DNA from 2 places in the Gudongella sp. QWL-04 genome. Region 2 is predicted to be linked to the other one. Evidence: a T-box and tRNA genes for the amino acid it is inferred to sense, from the RefSeq annotation. Region 2 holds a T-box; the other holds one or more tRNA genes.
The links. The T-box of region 2 lies ahead of AC4PHB_RS02855 (valine--tRNA ligase). A T-box ahead of a tRNA ligase gene usually reads a tRNA of that ligase, here a tRNA-Val.
Positions count from the first base shown of each region.

Region 1: it has a tRNA-Val gene. The T-box ahead of AC4PHB_RS02855 (valine--tRNA ligase) is inferred to sense a tRNA for this amino acid. The anticodon was not compared.

Region 1 covers NZ_CM178754.1:1,828,766-1,841,366, forward strand. Annotated here, with positions in the region: gene AC4PHB_RS09040 (50S ribosomal protein L25) at 1-167, opposite strand, end outside; gene AC4PHB_RS09045 (hypothetical protein) at 243-404, opposite strand; gene AC4PHB_RS09050 (hypothetical protein) at 564-746, opposite strand; gene AC4PHB_RS09055 (YibE/F family protein) at 863-2,038, opposite strand; gene AC4PHB_RS09060 (hypothetical protein) at 2,078-2,755, opposite strand; tRNA gene AC4PHB_RS09065 (tRNA-Val) at 2,900-2,975, shown strand; gene AC4PHB_RS09070 (V-type ATP synthase subunit D) at 3,233-3,868, opposite strand; gene AC4PHB_RS09075 (V-type ATP synthase subunit B) at 3,869-5,257, opposite strand; gene AC4PHB_RS09080 (V-type ATP synthase subunit A) at 5,250-7,013, opposite strand; gene AC4PHB_RS09085 (V-type ATP synthase subunit F) at 7,030-7,338, opposite strand; gene AC4PHB_RS09090 (V-type ATP synthase subunit C) at 7,331-8,335, opposite strand; gene AC4PHB_RS09095 (V-type ATP synthase subunit E) at 8,340-8,903, opposite strand; gene AC4PHB_RS09100 (V-type ATP synthase subunit K) at 8,925-9,404, opposite strand; gene AC4PHB_RS09105 (V-type ATP synthase subunit I) at 9,422-11,368, opposite strand; gene AC4PHB_RS09110 (hypothetical protein) at 11,355-11,681, opposite strand; gene AC4PHB_RS09115 (MOSC domain-containing protein) at 11,828-12,325, opposite strand; gene AC4PHB_RS09120 (hypothetical protein) at 12,294-12,551, opposite strand.
Region 2 covers NZ_CM178754.1:570,940-583,540, reverse strand. Annotated here, with positions in the region: gene AC4PHB_RS02865 (DUF4364 family protein) at 1-329, shown strand, start outside; gene AC4PHB_RS02860 (bifunctional folylpolyglutamate synthase/dihydrofolate synthase) at 338-1,636, opposite strand; gene AC4PHB_RS02855 (valine--tRNA ligase) at 1,649-4,294, opposite strand; T-box leader at 4,333-4,539, opposite strand; gene AC4PHB_RS02850 (CDP-alcohol phosphatidyltransferase family protein) at 4,571-5,116, opposite strand; gene AC4PHB_RS02845 (sigma 54-interacting transcriptional regulator) at 5,195-7,174, opposite strand; gene AC4PHB_RS02840 (cupin domain-containing protein) at 7,292-7,666, opposite strand; gene AC4PHB_RS02835 (hypothetical protein) at 7,701-7,928, opposite strand; gene AC4PHB_RS02830 (aldehyde ferredoxin oxidoreductase N-terminal domain-containing protein) at 7,939-9,639, opposite strand; gene AC4PHB_RS02825 (tripartite tricarboxylate transporter permease) at 9,660-11,135, opposite strand; gene AC4PHB_RS02820 (tripartite tricarboxylate transporter TctB family protein) at 11,153-11,638, opposite strand; gene AC4PHB_RS02815 (Bug family tripartite tricarboxylate transporter substrate binding protein) at 11,795-12,601, opposite strand, start outside.

The sequences.
Region 1 (12,601 bases), 1.1 Mb from region 2:
ACCTGTCTGAAGAGCTTTGTAAATTCAAGCTCATCAACCGCAAAGCTCTTTGTCGGTTCTCCTTTTCTGTAGACTATCCCTGGTACCATTGCTTCCTTTCTAAGCTTCTTTACCTTGTTCGATCCGATGTCTCCTCTTAATATTGCCTTTAGGCTCTTGTCAATCATTCTCGGATACCTCCTAATTCTTATTTTGTACAATACATTACTACCCTTCAGGGCACCCGATAAACGATTATTTAGTTAATACCTTATACCTCTTACAGAAAGAGACTTGGCAAACAGCACCTTGCTCAGGTTTACATCCACCTGATCGTCGGGTGTGCTGAGTCCTTTCTGTATGAATACCTTGACTCCATTATCCTCATACTCATAAAAACGCTTAGTGTCCCCAGGGTGTCCTATCTCAACGGATAGTTGGCTTGAGGAGCATCACCCTCCCTTGACCTGTATGACTGCTATTCTTACAGCAGGTTCTCCGCTTGATTTTTTCTTTATGTGCTCTGCTGCTTCCATGGAAACCGTTACTCTCATATCACAACTCCTCTCAGACTTTGATAAATGTTACAGACCTGTATATTTTATTCCCTTAGCAAAAATCTGCTTTTTAAATACCAGGTTTTTCATATATATTTCGACTCTATCCTTAGGTATCCTCATTTGCTTCTGTAGATAAACTGTGATCCCATCTATTTCGTAGATGTCAAATGCACTTTTCTCATTAGGTTCGCCTGTCTGAACTGACAGTTCATTGTAATTGCATCACCCGGACCTTTGCTGTATGATGCCAACCATTACTGATGGTTTATCGTTGCAGCTTTCCAGGATATGTTCCTTTGCCTCATTTGTCAAAGCTATTGTAATCATTCAATCACCTCATTTTCTATTATCGTATCCACTTCTGCCTTTGCAGCCATCATGCGTTTTCTGCCCTGCTCCTTGGAGTAGTAGCTTGCAAAAACAGCCGTTATTGGGATCGTCAGTATAAGACCTATACTTCCCGAAAGGGATCTTACAACCTCTGTTGCTATTACGTCAAGATTAAAGACCTTGCTAAGCTCTGTCTCATATGCCATGAACAACAGAAGCATTGGGATGGAGGTTCCTGTATATGCTAAGATCAGTGTGTTTACCATCGTTCCCATAACGTCCTTACCTACATTCATGCCTGATCGGAATAGCCTTCCCCTTGAAAGTCTTGGATTAGCCTTGTGGATCTCCTCTATACTTGATGCTATAGATATCCCTATGTCCATTGCTGCACCAAGAGAGCCCATAATAATGCCTGCAAACAACAGCTGTCTGAAATTGAACTCTACCCCCTGGGGAATATACATAAGCATTGTGGCTTCTTCAGCCGAAAGTCCGGATAGACTGGCTTTATTCCCAACATAGAAGGCTATTACCCCTGCTATTATGACGCCGAAGGAGGTCCCTAAAATTGCTGATATTGTCTTGTGATTAAAACCTGCTACAAGGACCATTGTTATTATGGTGACTACAACTGCCGTAATGACGCTTACAAGGATCGGGTTCCAGCCCTTAAGCATCAGGGGCAGCATGACAAATAGTACAGCTGCAACTGTAATTGCAAGGGATATGAGCGCTTTAACTCCCTTCATTCTAGCTATTGCTATGACCAGAAGAGCGAATAAAATCAGTAGGTAGCCAAGGTAGTTAGCTCTGTAATAATCAGATATATATGTTTTATATGTCCCATCCTCATACTCCTCAAGCATAAGGACTACCTTTTGTCCCTTTTCCACTATTATATCGTAGTATTGATGGTCGGAAAGCGAGTTCTCGACCTCAACTATCTCACCTTTCCTATTGCCAGAATCTATCCTAACGGTCACATACTGGACCCTAAAGAATTGTCCTTCAACCTGCTCTACTTCACCAGCATCAAGGACTGTCCCTCTTTCAGTCAGGTTTACAAATTCCGTATCCTCCTCGTACTCAGGCTCAATTGCATAACCTGCCGGCGAGAGAAGACCTATAAAGAATATGATCATTAAAATGATCGAAGCTTTCTTCATCAAACCAATCCTTCCTTATGTTCTTAATGATCTATGACACTAATATCTGCTCAATTCATTTTCCTTTCTTACTTCCATATAGCCTATGAATATCATCGATATAAAGATAAGCCCTCTTCCCGCAGCCATCATATATGTGATCCAAAGCTTCTCAGCTCCCCATATTGGATATTCGACCAACAGGAGCTGGAGGATCATTAATGTCGAAAATACTATTATATTGCCATCTCCCTTTTTCATGCTGTGTGCCATTAAGATCATTGCAAGTAACAGTACATATATTACAAGAGGTATATATCTAAGGAATGCAAAGGTGCCGTCAGGCTCCATCAGGAACCATCCATTTTGCGGAAACACTCCGATAACTGCCCTGAATATCATAAGACCGTACAACAGCTTGTCCATTGGAAGCTTACGTTTTATTGAAAATCTTGTCTTCGAAAGGTCGGAAAGGACCAGGAAAAACAATGTCATAATGAGCATTTGACCTATTCTTCCCCACCCAAGGATCCTGAGGTTCTCCTCCAGGCCGTCTGTAAGGAGGCTGTAAAGTCTGGGGATAAAGTACACAGAGTCTGCCATGGCCAAAATAAATGCTAAATACCCGAACACGGTATGGGATTTGTTCCCCAGCTTGTTTCTGGATATGTATGCACCCATATACAGCAACAGGATAAGATACAAGAAAAAACCGGCAGCTTCCAAGAGCTTTAGCATCCACATCGCCTCCCCTTTATTTACCTTACCCTAAGTTTAATATTTATGAGGGACGATGTAAACACTTTCACAGATATTTCACCATTAGTGCGACTTAAATTCCTGTTGAAAAAAAAGACCTTATGTGCTACTATAGGAATACATGAGCGGTTAGTTCAGCTGGTAGAACGCCACGTTGACATCGTGGAGGTCGTTGGTTCGAGTCCAATATCGCTCACCATAAATAAAAATCCTCAGACTTAAGTCTGGGGATTTTTTATTAGTGAATAGTGAATAGTGAATAACTGAAAAGCTAAAAGCAAAAAACAGTTGTTAGTAGGTAGTAGGTAGTTGTTAGCAAAAACCGAGATCCCTCGACTTCGCTCAGGATGACAACACTTTTGTCATCCTGAACGCAAGTGAAGGATCTTTCTTCTGGCGACCAATGGTCGCCCCTACTTTCGCCTAACGCTTAACGCTTTTCTTTGTCCATTGCCTTTACTTATTGATCATGTCCTTGACCTTCATCAACCTTGTTATGGTGCTTCGCTCATTTTCATCAAGCTTCATCCTGATGAATCTAATTGTCTCCTGAAGCTCTGGAATCGTCCTGTACTCAAGGGCATTTACTCTTCTTCTGGTCTTTTCTATCTCATCAGCCATCAATTGACATGCCTTTTCAACCTCTGCAAGCTCAAGAAGCATAGGCATTATGGTGTAGAGCTTTCTAATGGCGTCGTCCAGCTCTGAGGAGGTGGTTGCAAAACCGTATGGGTAAATACTGCCCTCGTCTCCTTCGAGCTTTCTTATGAAGCTCATTACAGGAACATGAACGCTCATTACGTTTTTCTTCTTTATATCTACTGAGATGTTTTCCTTGGGGAAGGCAACCGCCTCCTCCAAAAGCTCAGGGCTCATTACGGCACTGGCAAGCAGAAACTCGTCGAATGCCTCCTTAAGCTCCTTCTCCACCTGTGTTCTAAGCTTTTTGTTCTGCTTGATAAGCTCAATGAATCGTCTCATCAGCTCGTCCTGCTTGTCCTTTAGGAGCTTGTGGCCTCTTGTAGCGGTCTTAAGCCTCGCCTTAAGCCTTGTAAGCTCCATACGAGTAGGATTTACGTTTAAAACCGCCATCTACTCATCCCCTTTTTCTTCCAGAGGAAGGTACTTATCCAGGTACTCTGTACGAATTCTCTTCAGCTCTCCTCTTGGAATGATTTTCATCAGATCCCAGCCAAGCTCAAGGGTATCCTCAATGGTCCTGTTGTTCTCATAGCCTTGGTTGACATATCTGTTGTCAAAGGCTTCAGCAAATTTTGCGAAGGCCTTGTCGGAATCAGACAGCGCAGATTCTCCAAGGATAGTTGCAAGCTCACGTGCCTCGATTCCCGAGGTATAGGCTGCATATATCTGGTTCATGGTATCAGCATGGTCTTCTCTGGTCTTGCCTTTACCAATACCCTTGTCCTTTAGACGGGAAAGAGATGGAACTACGTTTATTGGAGGTTCGATGCCTCTCTTGTATAGCTGACGGGAAAGTATGATCTGTCCCTCAGTAATATATCCTGTTAGGTCGGGTATTGGGTGAGTAATGTCGTCCTCCGGCATCGTAAGGATAGGGATCTGAGTTATTGAGCCCTTTCTTCCCCTGATTCTTCCTGCTCTCTCGTAAATCGTCGAAAGGTCAGTGTAAAGATATCCAGGATAGCCTCTTCTTCCAGGAACCTCTTTTCTAGCTGCAGAGGTCTCACGAAGCGCTTCTGCGTAGTTGGTCATATCTGTAAGTATTACCAGAACGTGCATGTCCTTCTCGTATGCCAGATACTCTGCGCAGGTAAGTGCCATCCGCGGAGTTGCGATTCTCTCTATCGCCGGGTCGTTTGCAAGGTTTATGAACAACACCGCCCTGTCGATCGCGCCTGTCCTTGTAAAGTCTTCAATAAAGAACTGGGCTTCCTCAAAGGTTATACCCATCGCTGCGAATACTACCGCAAACTTTTCTCCTGATCCCAGTACTCTTGCCTGTCTTGCTATCTGAGCAGCAACCTCCCCGTGTGGAAGACCTGAGCCTGAGAATATGGGGAGCTTCTGCCCTCTTACAAGGGTGTTCAGCCCGTCGATACATGATATTCCCGTCTGGATAAATTCCTCAGGGTAGTCTCTGGATACAGGATTTATTGGAACGCCATTTATGTCTACCTTTTTCTCGGGGATTATCTTCGGACCGTTGTCCTTTGGTCTTCCAAGACCGTCGAAAATCCTGCCTATCATATCCTCGGATACTCCCAGTTCAAGGGGCTTTCCAAGGAACTTTACTCTTGTGGAATTGAGGTTGATCCCGGTTGAGCTTTCAAACAGCTGGATCATTGCTCTGTCTCCGTTGACTTCAAGAACTCTTCCTCTTCTCTTTTCACCGGTGCCAAGCTCGATATCGACTAGCTCTTCGTACTTGACGCCCTCTACTCCGTCAACTATCATCAGCGGTCCAACGACTTCTCTAACTGTATTGTACTCCTTACGCATCGAGAATACCTCCTTCCTCAATAAGCTTATTCATATCAGCCTCAAGCTGTTGTGCGATGTCATCTATCTGCTCGAGATGCGTTTCTTCGATATATTTTGATCTGGCAATCTTTTCTCTTACCGGCATTCTCTCAATACTCTTAAGGTATACTCCCTTTTCAAGAGCCTTCATGCCAAGGTCGTAAAATTTCAGTATAAGCTTAAGCATCTTGTTCTGTTTTTGCAGTGAGCAGAAGGTATCTATCTCGTGGAATGCATTTTGCTGTAAATAATCTTCTCTTATTGATTTAGTAGCCTCAAGCTTGAGCTGATCTTCGTAGGACAGTGAATCTCTGCCTACAAGTCTTACTATTTCCTGAAGTGATGCTTCCTCCTGGAGCAGCGTCATTGCCTTTGCTCTGTTCTTTGCAAACTCAGGGTCTATATTTGCTGCCATCCAGTGGTCCATCTTAGTCTGGTAAAGAGTGTATGAATTCAGCCAGTTGATGGCCGGGAAGTGTCTCTTGTAGGACAGAGCATGGTCAAGGCCCCAGAATACCTTTACTATTCTAAGGGTAGCCTGTGATACAGGCTCCGATATGTCTCCTCCTGGAGGTGATACGGCACCGATTACGGTTATTGCTCCCTCTCTGTCGTCGCTTCCGTTGCAGATTACCTTTCCGGCTCTCTCATAGAATGCTGCTGCTCTTGATGCAAGGTAAGCCGGGTACCCCTCGTCACCAGGCATCTCCTCCAGACGGCCGCTCATCTCTCTGAGGGCCTCTGCCCATCTGGATGTGGAGTCAGCCATTATAGCGACTGAATAGCCCATGTCCCTGAAGTACTCTGCAAGAGTGATCCCAGTATATATGGATGCCTCACGGGCAGCTACCGGCATGTTCGATGTGTTGGCTATAAGAACGGTCCTCTTCATCAGCGATTCACCTGTTGCAGGGTCGATGATCTCCGGGAACTCCATCAGTACGTCTGTCATCTCGTTTCCACGCTCACCGCAGCCTACATAGACTACGATCTCAGTATCAGCCCATTTAGCCAGCTGATGCTGTACTACCGTCTTTCCTGAGCCGAAGGGCCCCGGAATTGCAGCAGTTCCACCCTTTGCAACAGGGAAGAAGGTATCTATTACTCTTTGACCAGTCAACAGAGGCACGTCGGGATTAAGTTTTTTCTTGAAGGGTCTCCCCTTTCTGACAGGCCATTTCTGAAGCATCTGGATTTTTTGCATGCCGTCAAGTACGCAAATATCCTCGATTATTGTAAACATGCCTTCGGTGATGGAGGTTATTTCTCCACTCATTCCTATGGGAATCATTATTTTGTGAAGTATAAGCGGGGTCTCCTGTACCGTTCCTATTATGTCTCCACCAACTACCTTGTCCCCAACCTTGGCGGTTGGAACGAAGTGCCACTTCTTCTCTCTGTTCAGGTTGTCGACCTTTGTTCCTCTTGTAAGAAAATCGCCAGAAAGCTGTCTGAATTCCTCAAGAGGTCTTTGGATGCCGTCGAACATGGCCTCCAATAGGCCAGGTCCAAGCTCGACGCTTAAAGGCTCTCCAGTGGTGTAAACCGGGTCTCCAGGCCCTATTCCAGTTGTTTCCTCGTATACCTGGATAGATGCTCTATCGCCTCTCATTTCTATTATTTCACCGACAAGCCTGTTGTCGGATACTTGAACTACGTCATATACATTGGCTTCATCCATACCCTCGGCAACTACCAAGGGTCCAGATACCTTAATAATCTTTCCTACTTTCAAGATAAGCCCTCTCTTTCTATAAAATATTTGATCCTACGGCTTTTTCGACATTCTCGTTTATACGGTTCATCCCAATGCTCAGCGAACCTTGATTACTGGGGATGAGTATTACCGCAGGGATTATCTCTTTGTCATATCTCTCGATAGTATCTGGTATCAGGCTTGCAATCTGCTCAGTGATGAATATGACGCCGTAATTGCTTCTCGCCATAGTATCCACTATCTTTCGTGCCTCTTCCCTGTCAGTCACTGTGTTTACGTCCACTCCCAGGGCTTTGAAGGCCAGTACAGAATCCTTGTCTCCAACAACTCCTACCTTATACATACAAATCACGCAGCCTTTCCCTTATGGCATCCGGTGAAATATTGTTGATCTTAGACACCATAATGATCCTCAGGATCTTGATTTCCATTTCCTTTGCCACCAGATACGAGAAAAGGGGCTCCGGTCCGAAGGTCACCGACTTGGAGCTCTTGTTCAGGTTCATCAGGTAGTTGTCCATATGCTTCTCAAAGGAAGAAAGCCTGCCTGTCTCCAAGTAATCCTCGAGACCTCGTGCGAGCTCCTTACGGATCCTGGAATTTCTGAACCTGTTTATCATCGTCTCCACTGAATCGTTGACTGTAGAAAGCATTGTATCCTTCTCAATATGTCCATTTTCAAGGAGGACTTCCTCAAAGAACTTCAGTTCCTTCTCCTGCTTTTTTAAGCGGATCGCAGAGGATACATTTGTAAAATCTATCAGATCCTTCACGTGGTCCTGGAACAGACCTATGCCTGAATCCTTTGCCATTTTGTGAAGGTGCTCAAAGTAATATCTGTCCATAAGTATATCTATTCGCTGGGGGTCCTTCTTTTCCTCAAAGTCCTTCATCACAGAAAGGACAGCCTCCTTATAGGTCACAGGCTCCATATCTCTGTATTCACCGGCGGTGAACTGTGCTTTGAACCTTTCGAAATCTATCGTCCCTGCATGAGAATAGAGGGCTGAAAGGTCCTTACCCATCAGTCTTTCCTTGATCATGACTTTGAGGTTGTGAAAATCATACTTAAGACCCATCAGGTCCACCACTAGGCGATCCGGCGAAATCTCTCTGACTAGCCTGTAGACCCTTTCAAGCTCCGAATGCAGGATTATTTCATACTCTTCGGGTTTTCCTGCCTGAGTAACTGCATTTGCATATTCAGTGTCTCCAAGGGTTCTGAATACCTCTTCAAGATCCCTGGCTTCTACCATCTTTTCGATAGCAGCCCGGTCAAGGAGCTTGTTTTCAAGGACTCTTATTCGGGTTACCCCTTGGATAAAATCCATTCTATCCATGAAATCACTCCAATTCTTTGAAGAGTTCTAAGGCTATATCGCCCTCCAACTGCTCTCTTGCTTCATCCACCAAGGATTCAAAGGTGTAGTTGTACACTATATCTTCATCCTTTATCATAAAGCCCTGCAGCATATTTTCGTCTATCATTACTGCAAGCTCCCCTGATACTTTCTCCGCAATACTCCTTCTTGATGGCGGAACTACCAAGGTACCCTTGCCTTTTATTTTAATGTTTTCCAGTGTTTTCTTAAGAAGCTCACCATAATGGGAGTCATCCAATTTCTCAAGCTTATTTTTTGCCATACCGAACACTGTATCCAGTATCTCTTGCTTGGCCGACAACTTCTCATCCCTTACCTTCAGCTCAGCGCTTGATACTACCCTGTCCTTGGCCATGGCAGCCTCTGAATGTGCTTTCTCAAGGAGCTTTTCGCTTTTGTCCTGGGCTTCCTTGATCTTTGTGTTCAAAAGGCTATTGCTCTTTCTATCCGCCTCCGCAAGAATAGAGTCAGCCTTAGCTTTGGCGTCCTCCATTATCCTTTGGGTTAGGCTCTCTAGCTTTGACATGGCTTCACATCCTTACTTTTTCTAGAAACTAACGGCGTTGACAAGAATAAGGGAGATAACGAATGCCAAAAGTGCATAGGTCTCAACCATTACCGCATAGATGATACCCTTTGTTGAATGTTCTTCATTCTTGGCAAGGATCGAGATACCTGCAGCTGCGGTCTTGCCCTGAGCTATTGCAGAAAGCCAGCCTACAAACCCTACTGGCAAACAGGCAGCCAGAAGATACATACCGTTTGCAAGACTCATTCCAATATCAAGCTGACCCATTACCAATAGTCCTATTACAAAGCCGTAAAGTCCCTGTGTACCCGGAAGCAGCTGAAGAACCAATGAACGACCAAATTTCTCAGGTTCTTCTATAACAAGACCTGATGCCGCTTGACCTACGATACCGATACCTATTGCAGATCCGATACCTGATAGAAATACAGCCACGGCCACTCCTAAGCCTCCAAAGATAACTCCACCTTGTGATACTATAAATTCAGTAAAAGACATTGACATTTCCCCCTAACCTATTTTAAGTTTATATATTTTGGTTTGCTTTTAAATGTATTGAAGCTCTGACCTCCGCCTTCGTAGAACTTTCCGAAGAACTCGACGAAGGTAAGTCTTATTGTGTGGACATACGCACCTAGCAGGCTTAGCCCAAGGTTGAAGGTCTGCCCAAAGATGAAGATTATTATAGCGAATACGAAGCCTATTGGTCCAGACTGTGCTACCATCCCGGCCATCATGTTTACGGCACCGGCAATGAAGCCTCCGGCCAATCCCAGAGCCATAAGTCTGGAATATGAAACAAAATCGCCTACATATCCTGATATCCCGTAAAGGGCATACACTCCACCACCGACTCTTCCCACGACGCCCTTTGCTTCTCTTCCGCCTGTTGCAACTATCCCAAGCATACCCAGCACCATAACTGCCAGGCTTATAGTCTTAACTATTGGCGGCATGGTCATCACCATATTCAGCAGATACACTATCGAACCAGTGAGTGCCATATACCAAAAGCCTACATCGTATAATGCATCCATGGGCTTTCCGCTTTTTATCAGCTTGTAAGCCTTTATTCCAAGCGCAAAATAGATATGGATCAATCCAAATGCTATGGAAAGGATCAAAAGCGTATTGTAGTCTTTGGCAGGATCAAGAAGCGCAGGGAGCTTTATTATCCCTCCGAATAATGAACCATAAATAAATCCCCATATAATTACAGAGAAACTCAAATAATAAAAGAACTTCAAAAAAGTCTTTGTGTTTTCTTTAAGGTTGAAATTCTTCAACAGAAACAGGGTCGCTGCCAGCATGATAACTCCATATCCAATGTCTGCAGCCATCATTCCAAAGAATATAAGATAGAATGGTGCCAGCAGAGGAGTTGGATCGACCTCATTGTATTGAGGAAGAGCATACATGCTCGTCAATGATTCAAAGGTGCTCGCAAAGCCCGAATTTTTAAGGAGTATAGGGACGTTTGGATCATCCTTGTCCACATCGTCAAGTTCAAGGTAATAAATACTGCCGAGAGCCTCCTTTATTCTTTCTTCAAAATCGCCTGTTTTGTCTGTAGGTATGAAGCCCTTGATCACGTTGACCTTCTCTGTCATTACAAAGTTCTCTGTTGATGCAAGCCTCAGTTTTTTATTACTGAGATAATCATACATTAACTTGAGCTCACCCAATGACGGCGCTAGCTCCTTGAGCCTTTCGTCTATTCCCGAAATTTGTTCCTGCTGTGAAGCGATCTTTCCTTCAAGTATATTGATCTCTTCCGATGGAGTTCCCTCTCCATGGAGGATCGCTTTTGTAAAGCTTGAATTTCTAAGTGATTCTTTAGTTTTTTCAGCCTCCTGGCCGTAGGACATAACAAGTAAATAAAGGCTCTCCTTGTCCTCATCCACAACCTCGTAGTATACGCCCTCGGCCTCTGAAAGATCTGTAATGACCTTGTCCTTAAGCTTCCTGGGGACAGTTCCAATGAACAGCTCCGTCTCCCTTATGTAGCTCAGGTCTTTAAGTGGAGATGACAGACCCTTCCATGGCTTAAGCTCACCTATTTGAACCATGAGCTTATCTATAGTCTGCTTATGGCCTTCACGTTCCTTCCACAGATCCCTGACCTGACTGCAAACACTGTTGCTGTCGATTTGATGGGATTTCTCCTCCAACTCGGCGAATGTATAGGTATCCTGACCCTTTTTCATTGCCTTTAGTCCGGTTTCCTTGGCGAAATACTTAGACAGAGTCTCAATACAGCTGTTTATCCTCGTCAGCTGCTCTTCAACCTCAGTAAGACCCTCAGGCGTCCTGACACCCTTGAGCCCGAGGCTTGTAAGGTCTCTGTCTTCCTCAAGATTACTGAAATGGACGTACTCGAACCTTTGAAGGTGCTTGAGAAGCTCCTCCTTGTGATCGTCGAAGGCAAACAGGCTGAATTGGCTCATTTTAACTATTGCCATCAGTCTTCACGATCCTCTCGATTATAATATCAACGATTCTGTCCAACTTTACGGTGTCCATGCCTCTTAATGCTTCAGCCTCTGACTGGCCCTTTTCCAGAATCGGTTTTGCTATGGCTTCTCCTTCTTCAATTGCTCTATTTTTAATCATCTCAGCCTCTGATTCCGCTTGAGTTATTATTCTGTGGTACTCCTCATCAGCCTTCTTAACGGCTTCCTCAGCGGCTTTCTTAGCTGCTGCAGTAGTTGATTCGAGGATTTCCCTCGCTTTCTCCTCTGCTTCCTTAACAATCTGAATAGCATCCATTGCCATCGCTTCACCCCCAGTATATGGTTATTTAAAAAATAATAACACTACGCCTATATTAATTGATTTTATATTATGTGCAACCATAAATCAATAATTTGAGAATAAATTATCAATTAATTCTTATTATTCGAATCATTGAGAAATCGTTGTCACGGCTGTAATGGCTGAATTTCATCATTTAAGTTTATGATTCCACCCCTTAAAATAATTGCATAACTGACAGTAAATGCCAGCGGACAGGGGGTGTTTTTGACAATGTTGTAACATTCATCGAAGCATTTTTTGTTCAATTCTGAAATCTCCAGCAATACTTCGCCTATTTTATACCTTTCTCCCTTAACTAGATCACCCTCTCCTGACCAGGTAATATTCTCCCTGAACCTGGAGATGCAAAGACCTTCCACTCTGCCCTGCTCGATCCTTTCCCTGACCCAGCGAGGCAGTAACGAAATTTGTCTATCGCCTCCATTTGCCTTGAGATCGCCTTCTATGCCCAGCCCTTCGATCAGTACAGCTTGTTTGCGGCTTTCAGTTCGGCCATCCAGGTCCTTTAAAGTTATCCTCTCCACCCTCATGTCGATGCCTCCTCGTAAAAAAAGACCAACGAAGGTTGATCTATTTCCTTTTCTTGCCTTTTTGTCTGTCAATGAAATCTTTTTTCTCCTCAGGATCCGGATGTAAAAGTCTTTCATGAGCCTCCTTCAGCTCCTCGACCTTGGATTTTAGAAGCCTACCGTCTTCCGAAAGCTCCTTAATGGTCCTCCTAGATTTGTTAAGGTCAAACTCTCTTTTTCTAAGAGAAAGATCCCCCTTGGTTATCCCTTCAATGAATTCCATTGGTTTCTTAAAACGTTTCTTAGTAAAATTGTCCATGATAACTCACCTCAAGGTATTTTTACCCAATTATTTATAATTCACAAGTT
Region 2 (12,601 bases):
AATTCAACAGCGAGGTCACCTATTCAATCACAAATACTGGTCTTTCTATTTTGGAGCTTTTTAAGGATAAGCTGTCGGATGAGATCAGCAGCCTGATAGAGTCATTATTTTTAAACTCTGAACAGCAACAAGGAGCTGATGCATCTTACCTCCTATCAGAAACCGGTGAATATTCCGTGAACCTTCATTTTATGGAGAAAGGCTTAAGTGTATTCAGACTTACCTTAAGCATACCTGATGAGAAACAGGCAAAAAAAATCTGTTCAGCCTGGAAGCTTGAGTCTTCAAATCTCTTTGGAAAAATCATGGCGATATTTGATCAAGCTTAAAAACCCTGCTATTTCAGCAGGGTTTTTGCAATTGTTCTAACATCTCCAATTAGATAAAGCGAACCTCCAAAGAGCACCATGTCTCCTGGGTCAGCCAGCTCAATAGCCTTTTTAACAGCTTTTTCTATCGATGGCTCAATATAAACTTTATCAGTATATTTTCTTATTTCTTCAGCCAGCAGATCGGCTTTCAGCTTTCTGGGCATGCTAACCTCTGTTACAACCACCTCATCAGCCAATGGTACCAGCTTTTCGATCATATGGGTATAATCCTTATCCTTAAGGACCCCAACGCCTAAAATTAGCCTCTTGAATTTAAATAAACCTACAGCCTTTGCAAGATTTTCGATACCTTGAAGGTTATGAGCTCCATCAATCAGGAATATCGGCTTGCGGCTTAGAACCTCAAGCCTGCCTTTCCATTTCGTTTCCTGTAAACCCTTACAAAGCTGTTCGTCAGTAAAGCTTACCAAGCCTCTTTCTCTCAATTCAAGAAGACATACTGCAGCTGTGGAAGCATTATATACCTGGTAATCTCCAAGCATCGAGATTCTGATTCCATTATGAGAAATACCCTTATAGTGCAGATCAAATAAGCTGCCTTCATCATTTTCAATTATTACTTTAATTTCATTTGGATCGATTTCTAAATAGTCTGCTCCCATCTCCTCAGATACTCGCTTGATAACCTCTCTTGATTCAGCTTTCTGAGGATAGGCTACTACCAATCCATCTTGTTTAATTATTCCAGCCTTTTGATAAGCAATTTCACCTAGCGTGGCCCCCAGAACATCCATATGATCATAATCTATGGTAGCAATAACTGAGGCTAATGACTTTTCAATAATATTTGTAGAGTCGAATCGACCTCCGAGACCGACCTCAAGTACGACGTAGTCTACTCCAGCCTCCTTAAAATAAAGGAATCCCAGAGCAGTTACTATCTCAAATGTTGTAGGGTGCTCCATTCCCTCGGAAACCATTTTATCAGCAGCAGTTCTAACCTCGTCAGTCAGCCTGCCAAGGGTTTCTTCAGGTATATCTTCGCCATTTATCTGGATCCTCTCTGTAAATCTCTCCAAATATGGAGATGTGTACAATCCAGTCCTATAGCCGGCAGTTTCGAGGCATTTCGCCAGATAGGCTGATATTGAGCCCTTTCCATTAGTGCCTCCAACGTGGATATATCTCATATCCCTATGTGGTTCACCAAGAAAGTGGAGCAGCCTCCCTACTGAATCCAGACCAAGTCTGGAGCCATATTTATCCTTATCATTGATATAAGCTAACGCTTCCTGATAGTTCATTCTATCCTCCCGCTATTTCTTTAAGGAATTTATCCTTTCCAGAACATTTTCAAGCATCTGCTTGTACTTAACTTGCTTTTCCTTTTCCTCATCCACGACCTTAGCTGGTGCCTTAGCTACAAACCCCTGATTAGAAAGCTTTGCATCAACGCGTTTGATTTCGTCCTCTAGCTTGGCTTTTTCTTTTTCAAGTCTCTCCAGCTCCTTGTCGAAATCGATTAAATCTGCAAGAGGAAGAAAAACCTCACATCCATCCAACACAACTGATACAAATCCCTCTCCAAAGCCACTTTTATCCGATGCAAAGGACATTGAATCAGCTGATGCCAATGTCCTGAACTTTTTCTCGCTTTGTGAAATGATCTCCTTTAAGGCTTGGTCCTCAGTAACAAATATCAGTCCTGCCTTTCTGGATGGAACGATGTTCATCTCTGCTCTAGCATTTCGAATACCTTTTATAGCTGATTTTATAAACTCTATGCTCTTTTCAGCTTCCTCAAACAATAACCCGGTTTCTGGTTTTGGCCAGGATTCCATTATAAGGGCATCAGACTTCCCAGGCAAATGCTGCCATATCTCTTCTGTAATAAATGGCATGAATGGATGTAGAAGCTTCAAAGTATCTCTTAGAACTGATACAAGAACCTGCTGTGCCGTTGTTCTTGAGGTCTTATTCTCGCCGTATAGTCTTGTCTTTGCCATTTCAATATACCAGTCGCAGTAATCCTCCCAAATGAAGTCGTATACCCTTTGGGCAGCTAGTCCAAGTTCATACTTGTCCAGGTTAGATTTAACGTCTCCCATAACTCTGGTCAATCTTGTCAATATCCATTTGTCCTCAGGCTCCAGGTCCTTAGGATCAATTGTATAATCCTCAGCACCATCATCCAGGTTCATCATCACAAACCTTGTGGCATTCCAAAGCTTATTGGCAAAATTCCTGCTTGCCTCTACCCTTTCAGTATAAAACCTCATGTCGTTACCGGGTGTGTTGCCTGTAACCAACGTGAATCTGAGAGCATCAGCTCCATATTCCTCGATAAGCTCAAGTGGATCAATTCCATTTCCAAGAGATTTGCTCATTTTCCTTCCCAATGAGTCTCTGACCAGACCTGTAAGGAAAACGTCCTTAAATGGCAGCTCTCCTGTCTGCTCAAGACTTGAAAAGACCATCCTTATTACCCAGAAAAATATTATATCGTAGCCTGTAACTAGCACATCTGTTGGGAAGAAGTAAGCCATATCCTCAGTATCTTCAGGCCATCCCAAAGTTGAGAACGGCCAGAGTGCTGATGAAAACCAGGTATCAAGAGTGTCAGTTTCCTGACGAATGTTCTTACTTTCACATTTGCTGCAGCTTACAGTTTTTTCTCTTGATACAATTATTTCTCCGCAATCATCGCAATAGTAGACCGGCAATCTGTGTCCCCACCACAACTGTCTCGAAATGCACCAATCTTTTATATTTTCAAGCCAATGTGTATATACCTTGCCGAATCTTTCAGGTATAAATCTTAGTTCACCTTTATGGTAAGCCTCCAATGACGGCTTAGCTAGCGGCTCCATTTTTACAAACCACTGCTTGGATATAAGGGGCTCGATAATTGTTTTGCATCTTTCACAATGACCTACAGCATTGTCATGATCCTTTACTGCATCCAGATAATCCATTTCCTCAAGGGCTTTTGCCACAGCCTTTCTGGCCTCGAATCTTTCAAGACCTTCAAAGCCAGCTGCGTTGAAATTCATGAACCCGTCTTCATTTATTACAACACACTGCCCAAGACCATGCCTTTCTCCTACTTCGAAATCATTAGGATCATGGGATGGCGTAATTTTTAGAGCGCCTGTCCCGAATTCCATCTCAACGTAAGGATCTGCTATAACAGGTATCTCTCTGTTGATGATTGGAACCAATGCAGTTTTTCCAACAAGGTGAGAGTAACGATCGTCGTCAGGATGAACTGCAACGGCAAGATCTCCCAGAATAGTCTCAGGCCTTGTTGTTGCGATCGTTATAAACTGATCGCTGTCTTTTATTGGATATTTAACATGCCACAAGTACCCGTGAGCATCCTCGTGGTCTACCTCAGCATCTGATATTGCCGTATGACAACTCGGACACCAATTGATGATCCTGTCTCCTCTGTATATCAGACCTTTGTCATAAAGCCTAACGAACACCTCTTCAACTGCATTGCTCAACATCTCGTCGAGGGTAAACCTGTCTCTGGTCCAGTCGCATGAAACTCCTAGCTTTTTCAGTTGGTTTTTAATAGTACCGCCGTATATGTCGGTCCAAGCCCAGGCTTCCTTTAAGAATCCCTCTCTACCAAGCTCTTCTTTGCTTCTTCCTTCAGATTTTATCTTCTCAACAACCTTAGCCTCCGTAGAAATACTGGCATGATCAGTTCCTGGAAGCCACAGTGCTGAATAGCCCTCCATCCTCTTCCATCTGATAAGGATATCCTGAATAGTATTATTCAGGGCATGTCCCATATGCAAGCTTCCAGTTACATTTGGCGGCGGCATCATAATTGTGTATGGCTTCTTGTTTTTGTCGATTTCAGGCGTAAAATACCCGTTTTCGTTCCAGAATTTGTAAAGTCTGTCCTCAAACTCCTTTGGGTCATAATTCTTTGGTAAATTTTCTAGCATAGATTCCCCTCCTTATAATAAAAAAGACCCCTCATCCGTGTAAGGACGAAGGGTTCGCGGTACCACCTTAATTCCACAGCTATAGCTGTGGCACTTATATGAAATAACGGTTCCCCGTGCAGACTTAGCTTAATCGGTCTGCAGGCTCAAAAGCGACCTTCATCAATTTCCTGCTGCGGCTCTTCCACCAGCGAGCCTGCTCTCTATTAGGGAATCTGATTACTCCTCTTTATCACAGCCATTGATATAATTGTCCTAATTATAAAATATAGGAAGCTATTTGTCAATCTCGCCTTTTTCAACAAACACAAGTCTTCTAAATATCTTTAGATAGTTAATGAATGCCAGGATATTTAGAGCAAGGGTCAATATAAGAAGAAATAAAGAAATGTTTAAGGGCACCTTTGTTATTATTGATAGGATCGAAGCATATAATGAAAAAGTTGCAACCTTTCCAAACTTATTGGAGGGTATCACTGATCTTTTGTGCTTCAAGTAAAGAACTCCTCCTCCAAGAATCATTACCATTTCCTTTATAAGCATTGGTATAAGAACCCATACAGGAATCAATCCTACAGAGGTAAAGGTGAACAGCACAGTAAAGCTCATCAACTTGTCCGCAAAAGGGTCCATCAAAGCTCCAAGCTTGCTTTCAAGATTATATCGCCGAGCAATATAGCCATCTGCTACATCGGATACCCCTGCAAGAATAAACACAAATCCTGATAGGAGCACCCTATTCTCAGTTCCAGAGTAGAATATGAACAAATAAATCGGGATCAGCAGTATTCTAAAAAAGGTGATCACATTAGGAAGTGTCATATTAGGCTCCTTTAGGGATTGTTAATAATTTTACATAGTATGATATTAACCAATGGTATATATTTTGTCAAACATAAATCACTTTTTTTTTGGATTTGACTCTTCGATCGATTTAAGCTTTCTCCATAATGTCGTTACACTAATACCCAATCTTTCTGCAGCAAGAGACCTGTTTCCCTCAGTCTCCTCTAAAACTTTCAGTATGGTGTCATTCTCTATTTGATGAAGCACGCCCTTGTCGTTTGACGAACTGCTTCCTTCTGAACTTTCTGCTCTTGCCCTTCCAAACTCCAGCATTCCATGACTTGCCTCAGCAGCAATAAGAGAGTCAATCATCTTTTTGTCCCCAGCCAAAACCACACATCTTTCAATAAAATTCTCCAACTGCCTTACATTACCAGGCCAGTCATATACTATCAGCTTGGCTAAGGCTTCGGCTGCGATACCCTCCACTCTTTGGTTGAGATATCTGCTCTTCTCTCTTACAAAGTAGCTTGCCAAATCAGAGATGTCTTCCTTTCTTTCCTTCAAAGGAGGAATCGAAAGCCTCAGGACGCTGAGCCTGTAAAATAAGTCCTCCCTGAATCCACCGTCATCTACTAGCTTAAATAAATCCCTGTTAGTTGCTGCGATGATCCTTACATCGACAGGGATGACCCTGTCATCTCCTATCCTGACTACTTCCTTCTCCTGGATAACTCTAAGAAATCTAGCCTGGAGATTTGGCGACATCTCACTTATCTCATCTAGAAATATTGTTCCACCATGAGCAAGCTCAAATAATCCAGTTTTCCCTCCTTTTCTGGCGCCGGTAAATGCACCTTCAACATATCCAAAGAGCTCACTCTCAAGAAGACTTTCGGGAAGTGCTGCACAATTAACTGCAACAAAGGGCTTGTCGATCCTAAGACTAGCATTGTGTATGCTTTGAGCAAATAACTCTTTGCCTGTTCCTGTCTCTCCCTGTATCAGTACAGTGCTGTCAACCTTTGCATAAAGCCGTGCTTTTTCCTTTACCTGAGTAATAGCTGTGCTTTTACCAATAATATTCTGGAATTTTGTTTTTGCTACATGTCCCTTGGCATGAAGCTTGGCTCTTATCTGAGTCTCCATCTTCTGAATTTTTTCAATTTCCTGGAATGTTGCTACAACACCTACTATTTTCTCGTCTACTATGATTGGTACCCTGTTAGTCAAGATGGAGATATCGCCAATTTTCTGTATTTCTCCAAGCTCTGGTTCACCCGTTCTCAAGACCTCCAACATCCTTGTATTCTCTACTACTTCCTCAACATTTCTCGAAATCGCATTTTCATATCTGATACCAGTTATTTTTTGTACAACTGGATTAAATACAGTTATCATACCATTTTTGTCGATTCCAAGTATTCCGTCATAAGCAAAGTCGATTATTGACTTTAGGATAGCCGCTTTCTCCTTTTCTATCTGTTGGACCTCAAGCAGCCTCTTTGCATGACCAATGGTTTCAGCGATTGCTTCCTTACCAGTCTCTATAAGCACGCCATTCATACGTCGACTATAGATAGCCTCCATTACTGTGTGGCCTCCGATAAATACCCTTGAACCATCATGGTGCAGCTCAGTTATAGCCTTGTCGATCTCTCGTACAGATTTAATGGTTATGATATCAATCTTTGCTGAGAAAGTTTTTTCCAAAACCTCGCTTACCCTTATATATGCTTTTGAAAGATCTTCAAAGCCCACAATTCCTATTCTAGTTGAGTATTGAACTGCCTTGCCTATGGACTCAATAACGTCGTAGCTGCTGAAATCAATATTTACAACAGGAATGTCGATGTTCTTTTTAATGAGGTTGCCTGTACCGCCTCTGCTTATTATTACGCTGGCTCCATCTTCGACAGCCTTTCTTGCCTTACCAAGACCTTCGCTGTAGGAACCTTCAAAAACCTCAATATTTTCTCCTAGATCATCTATGACCTGTTGAGCATATTCGGTAAATTTTTCATCAGGTGAAATTATCACTATCCTACCGTTCATACTGCCACCAACCCCTTGTTTTGTCTTGACTCTTACCATATATTATACTTCATTTCAGCTATGATTGACATCTGAATTTATCAGACTACTATAGCAAAGAAAACAGGCCTCCATGACGGCAGGCCTGCGGCGGGGGATGAAACTGAAGCTTCGTCCTTAGTCTTCTTTCTTTAGATGTGCTTCCAAAGGAGGACCATATGCCCAGACTATTTTAAATTGGGTATCTCCTGTGTTCATTATGGTATGGTCAACTCCCAATGGGGAGAAAATTGCAGTACCTGGATAAAGATCGTACTCTTCGTCGCCAACTATCAATTTGCCTGTTCCCTCGACTACAAACATCGCTTCCTCAGAATCTGTGTGCCTGTGTAAAGGGATCCTGCTGCCGGGCTCTGTTACATTAGTTCCCATTGATATTTTCGTGGCACCAACTGTATGCTCGCTTATTAATATCTTAGACACTCTGGGGTATGGCGTTTTAAGTTCTCCTGCTATATCAGCCTCTCTAACTATAACCTTTGGTTTATCCATTTGTCTGTCTCCTTTCAAACTGTATGTTCTTTATTCAACCACCCTCAAGGTGGGGGAATACTTCAATAACTGAGTATTCATCGATAATTACATCAACCGGATTTCTCCATCTACCATCAGCGACCACCATTCCTACCTCATCAGACCTGATGCCATAAATAGCCAGGAATCCCAGAAGATCCTTATCTAAACCCGGAACAACCTCGAATTCCTCTTTTCCAGTTCTTTCAACAAATGATAAGTGCAGCTTTATCTTGACCATTCTATCATCCCTAGATCAATGCCTTTTTCATTTCTTCCTCAGAAAGGTCAAACACTGCATTTGTTGGACTTAGTGGTTCATCATACAGGTATTCCGGGAGCTTATCGTAAGCAGGGCTCAGACCTGTATTTATATTGAACTCCCTTTCCAATTTAAGGGTTTCAACAGCCAGGTCCCAAATGGTATCTTTATCGTAGTTGCTACCACATTTTGTATTTACTATCTCTGCTAAAAGATGAGGTTCAGCAAACAACGGGCCTCTTGCAAACATACATAATCCTATGCAATCCAAAGTACCGATCTGAATTTGAAGAAGTTTTGAAAGCTCACCCTGTTTTTCTGTCCCAAGTGGGTCGACTGTTCCTCTTGATCCGAAACAGTTTCCTGCAGTATGGTCTCCGCCCATTGTAGACATGGAATAGGTAACCCCGTTTCCCTTTAGAGCTCTTGGATCATAACCTGCAAATCCCTGACCTTTCCCTGTTGGTATTCTCTCGCTTCCCAGCACCTCGCCTGTTATTTGAGCTCCATTTCCCAACATTCTTCCCATAGGTGTATCTCTCCATATCTCCTTGATCAGAGCCATACAGTCCGCTTCGCTTCCAAATCTCCCATAGCCCTGATCTAGAGCCACACCTATGGCGCATCCTGTCTCGATCGTGTCAAGGCCTAGATCGTTTATCTCGTAATTTAATCTTGCAACAGAATCCAGGTTGTCCATACCAAGGTTAGAGCCCAATAGCGCTATATTCTCATACTGCATTGTGGATACTATCTTCTTACCGTTTTCATCAGGATAAACTGTGCTGCATCTTATGGCGCATATATCCATACATGAAATTGCAAGTTTTCCCTCTCCACCACGTGCTTTGATCAGCTCATTCATCTTCTCACCGCTTAGATTCTCGACGTGCTCACTGGATCCGAATCTGAAGCTGTTTGTTGGCAGAGCTCCCATACCATTTACTGCTTTGACGATTGCTGTAGTGCCATAGTTGTGGTAAATGTCTTTAGTTTTCGGGTCTCCTGCCAGCTTTTTATTAAAATCCTTTGCTATTTGGATAAATCGATCCTTGTCATTATATTCAATTTGATCACAGTCAGAGTCATCGACCACTATCGCCTTCAGACCCTTAGATCCCATGACCGCTCCCAAGCCACCCCTTGCAGCAAACTTAAGCTCGCCATGAGGATCAGTGGAGGCAATGCAAGCTCCTCTGAGACCTCTTTCGCCAGCAGGCCCAACGCAGAGTATACCTACCTTTCCTCCAAACTTCTTATATAGTCTGGAAACTGTCTCATAGGTTCCCTTGCTTTTAAGCTCGCTCCACTCCTCAAGCCTCGGACCATCCTTATCGACTATTAGAACCCAGGTCCCTGAGGATGCTTTTCCCTCTATTACAATTGCCTGATAGCCACACTTAGATATTCTTGCTCCTGCAACTCCTCCGCAGTTAGCCTCCTTGATCCCCTTGGTAAGCGGGCTCTTAGCACCTACTGATATTCGACTGGCACTTGAAGCTATAGTGCCTGACAGTACTCCGGTAGCAAACACCAGTTTATTATTTTTACCCAACGGTTCGCAGTTTGCCTGTACCTCATCGTGTATTAGCTTTGATGATAAGGCTCTTCCACCCAGAAAGTCGTATTTCTCCTCCCGCTTAGAACCTGCCTCTGATGTTGACATATTGACTCTCAAGATTTTGCCCATAAATATCCCCCCTCTACTATTTACTCTCCTTCAGGCTTTACTGCAGACTTCATAGTGAAGCTCTGAAGAATGAAGGAACCAATTATCAACACAAGGATAATCAAAGCCAAAGGCCTTGTTACAAATGAAGTCATCAAAGGTACAAAACCCTTGGAGCTTATTAGAGCTTGCCTGAAGTTGGTTTCAATCATTGGACCCAGAATTATTCCAAGAACTATCGGTGAAACAGGATAATTGCTGCGTTCAAACAAGTATCCTACAAATCCAAAGAAAACCATTATTATTACATCGTTCATATTATTGTTTAGTGCATAGGAGCCGATTACACAAAGCAAAGATATTACGGGAACTATAGCCCACTTAGGGAATTTCAACATCTTAAGCATAAGGTTGGCACCAAACAATCCAAGGACATATGACATAATAGTCCCTATTGCAAGGAATATCAGAATATAGTAGAAATAGTTCTTATTTACTAACATAAAAGTAGGCCCTGGCATTAATCCATGCATATAGAAAGCTCCGATTATTACTGCTGTTACGGAATCACCAGGAATCCCAAGAGTCAACATCGTTGTCAATGCTCCTCCTATTGCAGCATCATTTGCCGTCTCAGGTGCTGCTACACCCTCGTATGCACCTTGGCCAAATGGTCTGCTTGGATTCTTTATTAAGCTTTTAGTTGTCCCATATGCTACCAAAGACCCAATATCACCGCCTGTTCCAGGCAAGAGACCTATTATCCAGCCTATAACGGCCGACCAGGTCATAGTGGGTATCAAGGTCTTTATTATCTTAAACTTGGGGAAAAGATCTTTTATACTGTAGGTTTCGTCTATCCTAAGAGTTTTTGATTTCTTAAGTTGAACAAATACTTCTTTCATTCCAAAGAGGCCTATCATTGCAGCTATGTAATTTACACCACCACTTAATACTCTGGTACCAAAAGTAAATCTCATTAGGCCAGTTATAGGGTCCATACCAATCATCCCTACGAATACTCCCAAAAATGCTGCCACCAGACCTTTACTCATTCTACCTTGGCTAAGTACTGCAACGAGAGTTATTCCCCACATAGTTATAAGAAAATACTCCTGCGGTCCAAACTTTAATGCTATTTTACCAAGCAGAGGGCCTACGAGAGCTAATACAAGCAATCCGAATATTCCACCTACTAAACTAACGAATAAAGAAATACCTAAAGCATTATTTGCTTCTCCCTTTAATTTAAGAGGATATCCATCAAATACAGTTGAAACAGCAGCTGCAGTACCAGGAATATTTAATGCAATTGCAGAAATCGATCCTCCTACTACACCCCCTGCAAATGCCCCTATTATAAATGCTAACGCAGGTATCATTTCCCAGCCGAAAGTCAAAGATACAACTAGAACAATTGTCATAGTAACTGTCAATCCAGGCAAGGCTCCCATTATCAAGCCAATTATAGCACCCACTAAAATATATAATGTGTAGATCATTTCATACTCGATCAATTATTGGAACCCCCTTTCTACGGTAGCATTACTTTGAAAATCTCATAAAAAACAAAATGCAAGACCGGTACCGTTACTGATGATATCACTACTGCTTTTAAAGCTTTCTTTCCTAAATTCAACTCCTCATAGTTCATTATCATCATTGTAATCACTAGAAATACGATTGTACCCATTATAAATCCTAATTTTGGCACTACAATAGAGTATATCAAGACACCACCTGCATAGACTGCTGCCATCAAAACGTCATGTGCAAGCTCGCCCTTGTGTTCTTTTGAAGTCTCCTCTTTACTTATGTTTCTAAGGTCGCTTATTATTGTCGCAACCAGGAAAATAAACATCGCAGCTCCTATAAGAAATGGGTAAATCAACGGCGAGGTAGTCTCAAAAATTTTTATTCCATCCTTGTTTACCCAATTGAAAATACTGCCTAGAATTGTCGTTACTACAGCTCCGATAAAAAGATATATAGTAAGATCAATTACTTTGATCTTCTTCACTTTTTAGTGCACCCCCTAATAAAGGTTTATCTGTGTTAGTCAGTAGGATCAGTAATGATTTTATGAAAATATCACAATCTTTTTGTAAGAGATAAACTATGAGATTTGACAGCCTTTTACCTTAGCAAAAGGCTGTCACTGATAAGTCAGATAAGTCTATTGTGGTTTTTCTATGCCAAAATCAGCAGGGGAATTTGGAGCAGCTCCTGTATCGTATAGCAACCATGCTGCCTTGGAGGTCCACTTTGTCAAATAGTCAATAGCTTCCTGTCCGCTATAGTCTATTCTAGTAAGGAATAATCTATCTGTATACTCAGTCCATCTTGGATCAGCCATTGCTTCTTCCATTTTTGCTTGGAGAAGATCAGTTATCTCTTTTGGCGTCCCCTTTGCTGCAAACAGTCCAAAATAAGGTCCGTATGGTACGAATGGAGCCATTTCAGGATATAGTTTTCCTATTGTAGGAATATCATCAAGACCGGGTATCGGGTCGTTAGTAAATGATGCTAATATCTTAAGATTTCCAGCTTTGTGTGCTTCTACCATGGATTGTACCATTTCTATCGTTGCATCTACTTGACTTCCCATAACAGCTGTTATAGCCGGGCCGCCTCCTTGGAATGGAACAAATGTAAACTTCGCTCCCAGGTATTGCTCAAGAAGCAAACCGCTTATATGAGGAACAGTTCCCGGCCCAGCGGTACCGATAGTCAATTCTCCAGGATTATCTATAGCATATTGAATCACCTCTTCAGCGCTGTTAAATGGTGAATCCGGTGGTACTGCCATAACTGGAGTCGCTTCGGCAACTAGCTTTATGGGAATAAAATCTCTTATTGGATTCATATCCATTGTACCCATTGTTTGCCATACGGACATGATCTCTGATCCGAAGAATAGAGTGTAACCGTCAGTCTTTGCATTAAGTACGAATGAAGCGGCAGTAGCACTGGCAGCACCAGG